Regions from separate parts of the Rufibacter soli genome, predicted to be linked through region 2. Evidence: riboswitches for the same ligand, from Rfam matches in the RefSeq annotation. Region 2 holds a riboswitch; the other holds the start of a gene.
What was found. Region 2 has a riboswitch for S-adenosylmethionine ahead of ACYVJQ_RS11125 (O-acetylhomoserine aminocarboxypropyltransferase/cysteine synthase family protein). Riboswitches for the same ligand answer to the same signal wherever they lie in the genome.

Region 1 (5,428 bases), on a different contig from region 2:
CAATAGGCCGCAGCACCTTGCCCATCAGGCACCCCAAACTTCAGCAGTTGGTGGTAGACTTCAATAATCTGGAGAAAAACCGCCACAGCCTCATGGCCGATGACGTGTATTGCTGCCTGGGCACTACCATCAAAAAAGCGGGCTCCAAAGACAAGTTTTACCAGGTAGACTATACTTATGTGGTGAAGCTGGCCAAGCTCACGGCTTCCCACTTTGCCTCGCAGTTTCTGGTGGTATCGTCGTTGGGGGCAGATGCCCATTCCCGTATTTTCTATAACCGGGTAAAAGGCGAAATGGAAGAAGCCGTGAAAGCCCTGCCCTTTACCAGCGTGCACATTTTTCAGCCTTCGCTATTATTAGGCGAGCGCCAGGAGTTCAGGCTAGGCGAGAAATTCGCTACCTCTCTCATGAAAGGGGTAGGCTTTATCTTCAACGGACCGCTTCGCAAGTACAAAGGCATTCCGGCCAAGGCGGTGGCCAAGGCCATGCTGGAGGCGGCTAAGCAAGACGGCGGGGGCGTACTGGTGCACTCCTCTGAGCAGATGCAGGAATTTGCTTAATTGCTAATTATTGATTGTTCTTTTCTAAAGGCGTTTTAGGGCTGTTTTCTGAAAAACGGGCTTAAAACGGAAATCCCTCACCAGAAACGCTTTCCGCGCCTTACCTGCTAAAATTCCTGGATTTGGCGCGTTGGCTCTGCCGTTGTTACCAACCTCTCTTCCTGCTTTGCGTACCTCTCGGGAGAAAAACCGCCGCCATGGACGCAGACTACCACCAGATCAAACACTTTTTCCCGCGCAGTACCCAGTATGATCCCCAGTGGGTGCGTGAGCATTCCATGGGCGAAAACGTGCTATATAATCTGGAGAGCATCACCTCCCAGATTCCGTTGCAGAAAGGCATGCGCGTGCTGGATCTGGGCTGCGGCAAGGCGGCAAGCTCTGTTTTTCTGGCCAAGGAGTTTGCCGTGCAGGTCTGGGCCGTAGATGAGGCCATCTCGGCTACGGATAACTACCAGCGCGTGCTGGAGGCCAACCTGGAGAACCACGTCTTTCCGCTGCGCGCCGATGCCCGCTCCCTTCCCTTCCCCGAGGAATTCTTTGACGTGGTGCTGGTTATTGACTCCTATACCTATTTCGGAACCGATGACAAGTACCTGCCCTACATTTGCCGCTTTCTGAAACCCGAAGGCTACATTGGCATTGTGGACGTGTGCTTCAAGGAGGAGATCGAGACCCTGGACCAGGTACCCGAGTTTCTGCAGAAAGACTACCAGAATTACTGGTACTACATCCACACCGTGGAGTGGTGGCGCAAGCTTTGGGAGAAAACCGGCCTGGTACAGATAAAGACCGCCGACCTGCTCCCCGCTGCCAACCTCATACGGGAGCAGTATGTGCAGGATTTTGAGGAGGCTGGCCGAAAAAAAGACCCATTTGCGCGGGCTTTAAAAAAAGACAAAGACCAAAGAATCAGCTTTTTCAGGCTTATTGGCCAACGCACCTCCAAGGAAGCGTACCTCCAGTCTTACAAAAAAAGCTAACTTTGCCCCGGACCTCTGGCCCGAAAGAGGGAGGAATCTTTCTGGGGCTTGTTTTCCACACCGTAAAATAATACCCGGTTCTACGCAGTTAAGAAGGTGCCCATCCTTGGGGCAGGCACGCATTTCAGCAAAGAATCTTTTACCATGAAAAACAAACATCTTATTTTTGCGCTGGGGCTACTGTTGTTCTCCTTCGGTAACCACTTTACGGCGCAGGCGCAGAAACACGGAGTGGGCCTTAGAGTGGGAGGCTACACGTCAGGCATTTCAGGAAAGTTCTTTCTGCAACCAGACGCCGCTTTAGAGGTGATCCTGGGAACTGGCTTTACCAGAAGGGGGTTTCAATTAACAGGGCTGTATGAGAAACACGCTCCTGCTCTGGGCATAAGCAGCCTACAGTGGTTTTACGGCGCCGGGGCCCATATTGGGTCCTTTAGGGGCCGGTATTACCACCCTCGTTCTTATAAACACTATTATGAATCTTATGACCGAACGCTCACCACGGTGGGTATAGACGGAATTGTAGGTTTGGAATATCAGATTACGGAAATCCCGATTTCTCTGGGGCTCGATTTTAAGCCATTTATCGAGGTCAACCGAGACGGACTTTTCCCGTTCGCAGATGGAGCTCTGACCATCCGCTATACATTCTAATGCTTCCCCAAACCTACTTGAAAAGCCTGCCTCGTGCAGGCTTTTTCTTTTTATGGGTTGCTACAGATTAACCAGAGGTTACTTCACAATGATTTTCCCCTTCATCACCGGGTGAAAGCTACAGTAGTACCCGGTGGTCTTGGTGGCCAGCCAGGTCCAGGAGCCTCCGGGAGCTAGTTTAGGCGACTGCCAGGTTTTGCCAGATGTCTCAGTGACGTTGTGCATCACTATGTCTTTATTGAGGAACACCACTTTGTCTCCTTTGCGCACCGTCAATTCTGCGGGTACAAACTTCATCTGCTTTATCTCTACCGTGTGCGTGGCGGGTGAAACGCTCCCCCGCAGGCTAGCAGGCTCCACCAACAGAAAAGCAAGGCACAGGCCGTTGAAACACCACCTGCGCCATTCTTTTACCGTCCTCATTTAGATTTGAATTGTTTTTGCACCATCTGCGCGTGCTCCAGGTGGGTCTGCAACGCAGGAACTATTCCCTGTAAAAGGGCCTTCAACTCTGCGTTCTCAGACTCAGGAATGAGCAGGTTCTTTACCGCTGAAATGACCGCCTTGTGATAGGTTACCTCATTGTCTATATAGGCTTTATCAAAGGCTGACCCAGATTTGGTACGTAAACTGGCTTTTGTTTTCTCAGCGTCTGCCAGCATCTTTTTGCCAACGGCATTGTCTTTGGGGGTTACGCCCAGTTTTTTCACCAGGGCCACCGCCTGGTCAATGACTGCGGTATGGTCGTTGGTCATGGTTTGGGCAAACTCCAGTACCTGCTTGTTCTTAGATTTCTCCTTGGCAATTTTGGCATAGGCAATGTCTATTTTATTGGCAATAACGGCCACAGAGGCTACCTCAGGGTCTGAGAGAGGAGTGGTGCCTTGCGCCTGCACCTCGGGGTTCACCAGGGCACACATCAAAAGGCTACCCATACAAGCAAGCATTCTCTTTAGGTTTTTCATGACATTAAAGGTTATTGGTTTCCCATTAGATGGAGAGTAAGCAAATGCGTTACAAAAAACTTTGTTAAAGTTTACGCCTCTGGCGATGAATTAGAAGAGCACTTCACTAGTGGGGAATGGAGGCTTTGATGGTTGGTTCCGGTTTAACCAAGGCTTCTTATCAACTTGCAATTACCTTGTGCACGCATATCCGCCTGTGGCTGGCGTGGTGTCTGTTCTAGCCTTAAGCTCTTATGCTTGGTTGTTTCATGGTTTCCCTCCGAGCGCTCACGGCCGCGGGGCCCCGTCTTTCCCCCTCGCACTGCCCTTGCGGCCGAGGTGCCTTCTGCGCTTAGTATATTTGTTGCAGGGCCACAAGCGAGGCGCTCGAAGTAAAGACTGGAACTGGGGGAATGCGTGGGGATTGGGTGAGGAGATTTTAGACGCGTTTTGCAGAAAACAGGCTCAAAATGGAACGCCGCTTATTCAACACAGACTCTCCCCTTGAGGGGAGCGCAGCGGGGTGTTTACACTGGAGAACATGCATATCGTCCCCCCTTTGAAGGGGGTGGGGGGATGACCCTCTATTGCTGATCAACTCAGGACTCAGAACTCAGAACTCAGCGCACCCGCCTCCGTTTTTCCAAAAACAGGCCCAAAACGCTCTCCTCCGCTTAATTTGCATCTTCCCGCTCCAGCCCCTATCTTTGCTTTGCTTATCAAGAAAGACGGAGGGATTAGGCCCTGTGATGTCTTAGCAACCCAATTGAGTTGGGTGCTACTTCCTGCCCAACACGGCTGCCGTGTTGGGGGAGATGAGTGACGGAGATTCCTACACCCTGCCCGCCACCTTCCTCCTGCCCTTTCTTGAGCCGCAACCTACCATTTTGGTGAGCAAAGAAGATGACAAGAATTGAGGAAGAAGTACAAAAACGAATTTTAGTGTTGGACGGTGCCATGGGCACCATGATTCAGCGGTACAACCTGCAAGAGGCCGATTACCGCGGCGAGCGCTTCCAAGACTTCCACCTGGACGTGAAGGGCAACAATGATTTGCTCTCACTCACCCAACCCCACATCATCAAGGAAATCCATAGCCTCTACTTTGAGGCCGGCGCCGACATTGCCGAGACCAACACCTTCAGCGGTACCTCCATTGCCATGGCCGACTATGACATGCAGGACCTGGTCTATGAACTAAACTATGAGTCGGCCAGAATAGCCAAGGAAGCCGCCGAGGAATGGACCGCCAAAACACCGGACAAACCCCGCTTCGTGGCCGGCGCCATCGGGCCCACCAACCGGACCGCTTCTTTGTCGCCGGACGTGAACAACCCCGGCTTTAGGGCTATCACCTTTGATGAACTGGTAGATGCTTACACGGAGCAGGTGCGCGGGCTGGTAGACGGCGGCGTGGATTTACTGTTAGTAGAAACCATTTTTGACACCTTGAACGCCAAGGCGGCTTTGTTCGCCATTGACCAATACAGCCAGCAGACCGGCAAGCGTTTGCCGCTTATGGTGTCTGGTACCATCACCGATGCCAGCGGCCGCACCCTTTCGGGCCAGACCGTAGAGGCGTTCCTGTACTCAGTATCGCACATGCCGCTCTTAAGCGTGGGCTTTAACTGCGCGCTGGGCGCGAAACAGTTGCGGCCCCACCTGGAGTCTCTGAGCAAGGCCTCTAAATTCCACATTAGTGCCTACCCCAACGCCGGTTTGCCCAACGCGTTTGGCGCGTATGATGAATCGCCGGAGCAGATGGGCCAGCACATCAAGGATTTCCTGGACCACAACTTCGTGAACATTGTGGGCGGTTGCTGTGGTACCACGCCGCCGCACATCAAGGTCATTGCTGAGATTGCGAAGCAATACCCGCCGCGTCCGTTGCCCACGCTTCCGGCCGTTCCTACCTACTCGGGCCTGGAGCCCCTGACCGTGTTTGAGGGGTCCAACTTCATCAACATAGGCGAGCGCACCAACATCACCGGCTCCAAGCAATTCAAGCGCCTTATCTTAAACGAGCAGTACGAGGAAGCCCTGGCCATCGCCCGTGGGCAGGTGGAGAACGGCGCCCAGATTATTGACGTGAACATGGACGAGGGCATGCTGGACTCAGAGGCCGCCATGACCTTGTTCCTGAATCTGATTGCCTCTGAACCAGACATCGCGCGGGTGCCCATCATGATTGACTCCTCCAAATGGAGCGTGATTGAGGCCGGCCTGAAATGCGTACAGGGCAAGGCTATCGTGAACTCCATCTCTCTCAAAGAGGGCGAAGAACTGT
Region 2 (5,428 bases):
TCCTTGGCCTACGCAGCCAAACCCAAATAAGCCAATAGTTAGAAGACGGTGGGAATCCATGTTTTTCGTTGTTGTTTTTTCTGTAAAAAGGTATCCAGGGCCTGGCTTATCTGGGTGGTTTCCAGTAAGAACCCGTCATGCCCGGCAGGCGAATGAATAATCTCCAGGGTTACGTTTGAGATATGACGGGCCACAAACCGCTGCTCATTCACCGGGAACAGCACGTCGGTGTCTACTCCTATTATAAGGGTTTCGGCCTGCACGCGGCGCAAGGCTTCTTCCAGACTTCCTCGATTTCTGCCCACGTGGTGGTGGTCCATCATTTTGGTTAGCTGCCAGTAAGAAAAGGCATTGAACCGCTGCGCCAGTTTTTCCCCTTGGTATTGCTGATAGGTAGCGGCCCGGTAATGGCGCTTCCGCTCTTCTGAGGGATCGCGCTGGGCTTGGTTATAGGCTTTATAGGTACGGTAAGACAGCAAGGCAATGGCCCGCGCGGTGCGCATGCCCTGCAAACCGGCATCATCCGTGTCTAACTGCCAGGTCACGTCCTGTTCAATGGCCATGCGTTGGGTTTCATTAAAGGCAATGGCCCAAGGCGTTTGCCGGGCGTTTGCCGCCACTTGCACCAGCCGTTTAGTTACCTCTGGGTATTCAATGGCCCATTCCAAGGCCTGTTGTCCGCCCAGGGAAGCACCAATCAAAACTTGAATCTGTTCAATACCCAGTTCCTGGCGCAAAATCTCAAACGCCTTTACCGTATCCAGAACAGTAATGGTGGGGAATGCGTGATAATAAGGCTTGCCGGTATCTGGATTAAGGCTCAACGGACCGGTAGAACCGTAGCAGCTACCCAAAGAGTTGGCGCAGACAATAAAATGCTTGGCCGGATCAAAGGTTTTGCCTTCCCCAAAGAGGCCATCCCACCAGTCTTTCACAAAGGCGTTGCCGGTAAAAGCATGGCACACCCAAATAACGTTGCTGCGGTCTTCATTCAACGTGCCCCAAGTGGTGTAAAATAGTTGGAAACCGGGCAATGATCGCCCGGACTCCAAAAGAAACTCATCTGTATAAGAAAAAACGCGTCCTGATAACATGGCAAATACTAGTTTAAAGAGGCTTCTACTTGGATGTCACGCACCCGTACTTTGGCAAACGCCTGTTCAAAATCTGCCTTGATGTCTTCAATATGCTCAATGCCCGCAGACACCCTAAGTAGCGTGGGGTTTACGCCGGCAGACAGTTGCTCCTCTTCATTTAATTGCTGGTGGGTGGTGGAGGCCGGGTGAATGATGAGCGTTTTGGCGTCGCCCACGTTTGCCAGGTGGCTTACCAGTTCCAGGCTGTTCACAAAAACCTCGGCTTCTTCTTTCCCGCCTTTCAGGTTAAAGCTTAGCACACCGCCAAAACCACGTTTCAGGTATTTCTGAGCCAATGCGTGGTACGGGCTGGAAGGCAGACCGGGGTAATTAACGCTTTCCACCAGAGGGTGTTTCTCCAGCCATTGAGCCAGGGCCAGCGCGTTTTCTACTGTGCGGTCCACCCGCAGCGAAAGCGTCTCCAGGCCTTGGATTAACTGGAAGGAATTGAATGGACTTAAAGAGGGACCAAAATCACGCAGTCCTTCTACCCTGGCCCTAATGGCGAAAGCGATGTTGCCGAACGGACCATTGGCGCCAAACACTTCCCAGAAATTAAGGCCGTGGTAGCCTTCAGAAGGCTCACTAAACTGCGGAAACTTGCCGTTGCCCCAGTTAAAGTTACCGCCGTCTACAATCGCCCCGCCCAGCGTGGTGCCATGACCACCAATCCATTTGGTGGCAGAGGCTACCACCACATTGGCCCCATGCTTGAGCGGCTGGAAAAGGTACCCTCCGGCACCAAAGGTATTGTCTACCACCAGCGGCAGATTATGTCCGGCGGCCACCGCGGCTATTGATTCAAAATCAGGAATGCTAAACCGCGGGTTCCCAATGGTTTCCAAGTACAGGGCCTTGGTATTTTCATCTATTAGGGCGGCATAAGAAGCAGGGTCTTCGTTTTTGGCAAACCTCACCTCAATGCCCAGGCGCTTGAAGGATACTTTGAATTGATTGTAAGAACCGCCGTACAGATTGCTAGAGGCTACAAAATTGTCACCGGCCTGTAAGATATTAGTAAGGGCAATAAATTGGGCCGCTTGCCCAGAACCCACGGCTACGGCCGCTACTCCGCCTTCCAAGGCAGCAATGCGTTTCTCAAACACATCAGTAGTAGGGTTCATGATGCGGGTGTAGATATTCCCGAACTGCTTTAAGGCAAACAGGTTAGCGCCGTGCTCGGCACTCTCAAATACATAAGAAGTGGTCTGGTAAATAGGAACCGCGCGGGAGCGGGTAGTAGCATCTATTTCTTGGCCAGCGTGCAGCTGAAGGGTTTCAAAACGAAGGGAATTAGACATAGTAATGGCTGGTTACAATTGAAAAATTGAACAAAAACAAGACTCCAGAAAAACTAACGGATAGCAGGAACACTCCTGCCGCGGTGCGTCAGACCCTGGAAAACAGGAAAAGGAGGATTATAGGCAACAACAACAGCCCCGCATGCCACAAATTCGCATGCTTGTTGCGCCGAACAAGAAATGAGGTGTACTAAATTTTGTCACTGCTAATGAGCGTGACCCTGCATTGTAAGAAGTGGCTTTTGCTTGATTTTCCATCTTCGTATCAATTTATATTCCCCAAGGCAATATGTCCGTTGGGTTCAGGAATTAGCACCTTACACGGTTGGTAGGTTGCTAGAGCTTCTCAGAGCCTGTCTCTCCACTCTTCTTTATAAATCAACTACCTTGATAATTGACTTGATATTGCAAATGTAGGCCCCAAAACCTTATTTCCAAACTATTTTAAAAAATTTAGTAAATTATTTTTGTCACAGCCGCAACAGCCCGTCAAAACCATTGCAAAACTCATACCCCTACCTAACATTCATTAGCAACTTTACAACTAGCTATTTTCTTATAGCCTGAATTTTCGTTGTTCAACTCCTAACCTTCAGCTCCATCATTTAGCCCAAACAAAGATTTTTTCTGGGTGCATTGATCTGTAAAAGCCTACCGCATATAAACACTTCCCCTAAGGTCTTGCCCCTTATTTTTCCTTTCCTAACTTTGCCGCTGTTAGTCCGCTCTTATGCAAGCATTAAAAGAAACCAACTTCCACTTCCCCAACCAGACCGGGTTTTACCGGGGCAAAGTCCGCGACGTTTATTATTTCAAAGACAAGCTGGCCTTAGTAGCCACCGACCGGATCTCTGCCTTTGACGTGGTGTTACCGCGGGCCATCCCTTACAAGGGTCAGGTATTGAACCAGATTGCGGCCTCCTTTTTAAAAGCCACCGCAGATGTAGTGCCTAACTGGGTAATCAGCCATCCTGCGCCCAACGTGACCATTGGCAAGCAATGTGAAACCTACAAAGTGGAAATGGTGATCAGAGGCTACCTGGCGGGCCATGCCTGGCGGGAATACAGCGCCGGTAAACGTTCCCTCTGCGGAGTGGCGCTGCCGGAAGGCTTAAAAGAGAATGACCCTTTTCCAGAGCCCATCATCACGCCTACCACCAAGGCCGCCGAGGGCCATGACGAAGATATTTCACGGGAGGAGATTCTGCGCCAGGGAATTGTATCTGAAGAAGATTACTTGCAACTGGAGGCCTATACCAGAGCCCTTTTTCAGCGGGGCACCCAACTGGCTGCTGCCCGCGGGCTTATCCTGGTAGACACCAAATACGAGTTCGGTAAAGCCGATGGCACCATTTATGTAATTGATGAAATCCATACGCCAGACTCGTCCAGGTTCTTCTATGCTGAAGGTTACCAGGAGCGCCAGGATGCTGGCGAGCCCCAGCGGCAACTTTCTAAAGAATTTGTACGTCAATGGCTCATAGAAAACGGTTTCCAGGGCAAAGAAGGGCAACAGGTACCTGAAATGACTGACGCCAAATTAACCGAAATCTCCCAGCGGTACATTGAATTGTATGAGCAGTTACTGGAAGAAAAGTTTGTTCCCCAAGACTACGCCAGTCAGCCAGATAGCTTACAGGAAAGCATTGCCGCAAACATTTTTTAACATACTTTGTTACAGATATTCCACCAAAAATTGGTAGATTCGCAGTCTAAACCTTTTTGCTGTTACTTATGAAGTACACAATAGATAAAAAAGAGAACTATACCATCATCACCATAGATGAAAAGAAACTGGACACCACGATCGCCCCTGATCTGAAGTCTGAGTTTGTTAAATTGAATGCAGAAGGTATCACCAACCTGATCTTGGATCTATCAAACGTAAAATATACTGATTCTTCCGGGCTTTCTTCTATTTTGATAGCCAACCGTCTTTGCAACTCTTCTGGAGGCGTATTGATCTTGACTGGCCTTCAGGAGCACGTGACCAAGCTGATCACCATCTCTAAACTGGAGTCTGTGTTGAACATTCTGCCTACCGTTGAAGAAGGTATTGACCGGGTGTTTCTGCACGAAATTGAGAGCGATCTTACCAAAAAAGAAGAATAGTCAATCTGAAGAAACAGCAGTTTGGACTTCGAGCTGAAAATACTTGGTAGCTCCTCTGCCACGCCTTCTTTTGAACGTCATCATACCGCCCAGATTCTCACGGTTGGTAACCAGATAAATCTGATTGATTGCGGCGAAGGTACACAAATGCAGCTGATGCGATACAAAGTAAAGCATCAGCGCATTTGTAACATCTTTATAAGTCACCTCCATGGTGACCATTATTTTGGGTTGGTGGGCCTGCTGTCCACCATGCACCTGCAACAGCGCACAGCCCCTATCAACCTCTTTGGCCCTAAAGGCCTGGCTGACATCCTTTCCCTTCAATTTAAATACGGCGGCACCCAACTCCCCTACCCCATTAACTTTGTGGAGTTAGACACCACCGTTTGCCGTAAAATCTTTGAGGATAAATTCATGACGGTGCACTCGCTGCCTATGCAGCACCGGGTGCCCTGCTGCGGATTTTTATTTAAAGAGAAGGAAAAACCGCGTCACCTGCTCAAATCCAAACTTCCTGATTTCCTTACTCCGCCCCAATTGGTCCGGTTGAAATGGGGAGAAGACATCCGGAACGAGCAGGGAGAAATTCTGGTTCGCAACGAAGACGTCACCACTCATCCCAAGCGCAGCCGAAGCTACGCCTATTGCTCAGACACCAAATACAAGGAAGACATTTTGCCTTACATTCAAGGCGTGGATCTCCTCTACCATGAAGCCACATTCTTAAGTGACATGGCGCAACGGGCAGAATACACCTTCCATAGCACGGCCGCCCAAGCCGCCGCTTTGGCTCAAAAGGCCCAGGTAAAACGGCTACTCATCGGGCACTTCTCTGCCCGCTACAAAGAACTCACCCCCCTGCTGGAGGAAGCCCAG

Region 1: it holds a riboswitch for S-adenosylmethionine, as region 2 does, so the genes downstream of both, metH (methionine synthase) here and ACYVJQ_RS11125 (O-acetylhomoserine aminocarboxypropyltransferase/cysteine synthase family protein) in region 2, are expected to answer to the same signal.

The regions. Positions count from the first base shown of each region.
Region 1 is NZ_BAAGTS010000005.1:317,050-322,477, reverse strand. It holds gene ACYVJQ_RS15915 (NAD-dependent epimerase/dehydratase family protein) at 1-560, shown strand, start outside; gene ACYVJQ_RS15910 (SAM-dependent methyltransferase) at 758-1,543, shown strand; gene ACYVJQ_RS15905 (hypothetical protein) at 1,688-2,197, shown strand; gene ACYVJQ_RS15900 (plastocyanin/azurin family copper-binding protein) at 2,276-2,620, opposite strand; gene ACYVJQ_RS15895 (DUF4142 domain-containing protein) at 2,617-3,162, opposite strand; SAM riboswitch class I at 3,855-3,963, shown strand; gene metH (methionine synthase) at 4,045-5,428, shown strand, end outside.
Region 2 is NZ_BAAGTS010000002.1:2,210,485-2,215,912, forward strand. It holds gene ACYVJQ_RS11115 (homoserine dehydrogenase) at 1-60, opposite strand, end outside; gene metX (homoserine O-acetyltransferase MetX) at 39-1,094, opposite strand; gene ACYVJQ_RS11125 (O-acetylhomoserine aminocarboxypropyltransferase/cysteine synthase family protein) at 1,103-2,437, opposite strand; SAM riboswitch class I at 2,705-2,817, opposite strand; gene ACYVJQ_RS11130 (phosphoribosylaminoimidazolesuccinocarboxamide synthase) at 3,168-4,103, shown strand; gene ACYVJQ_RS11135 (STAS domain-containing protein) at 4,172-4,549, shown strand; gene ACYVJQ_RS11140 (ribonuclease Z) at 4,571-5,428, shown strand, end outside.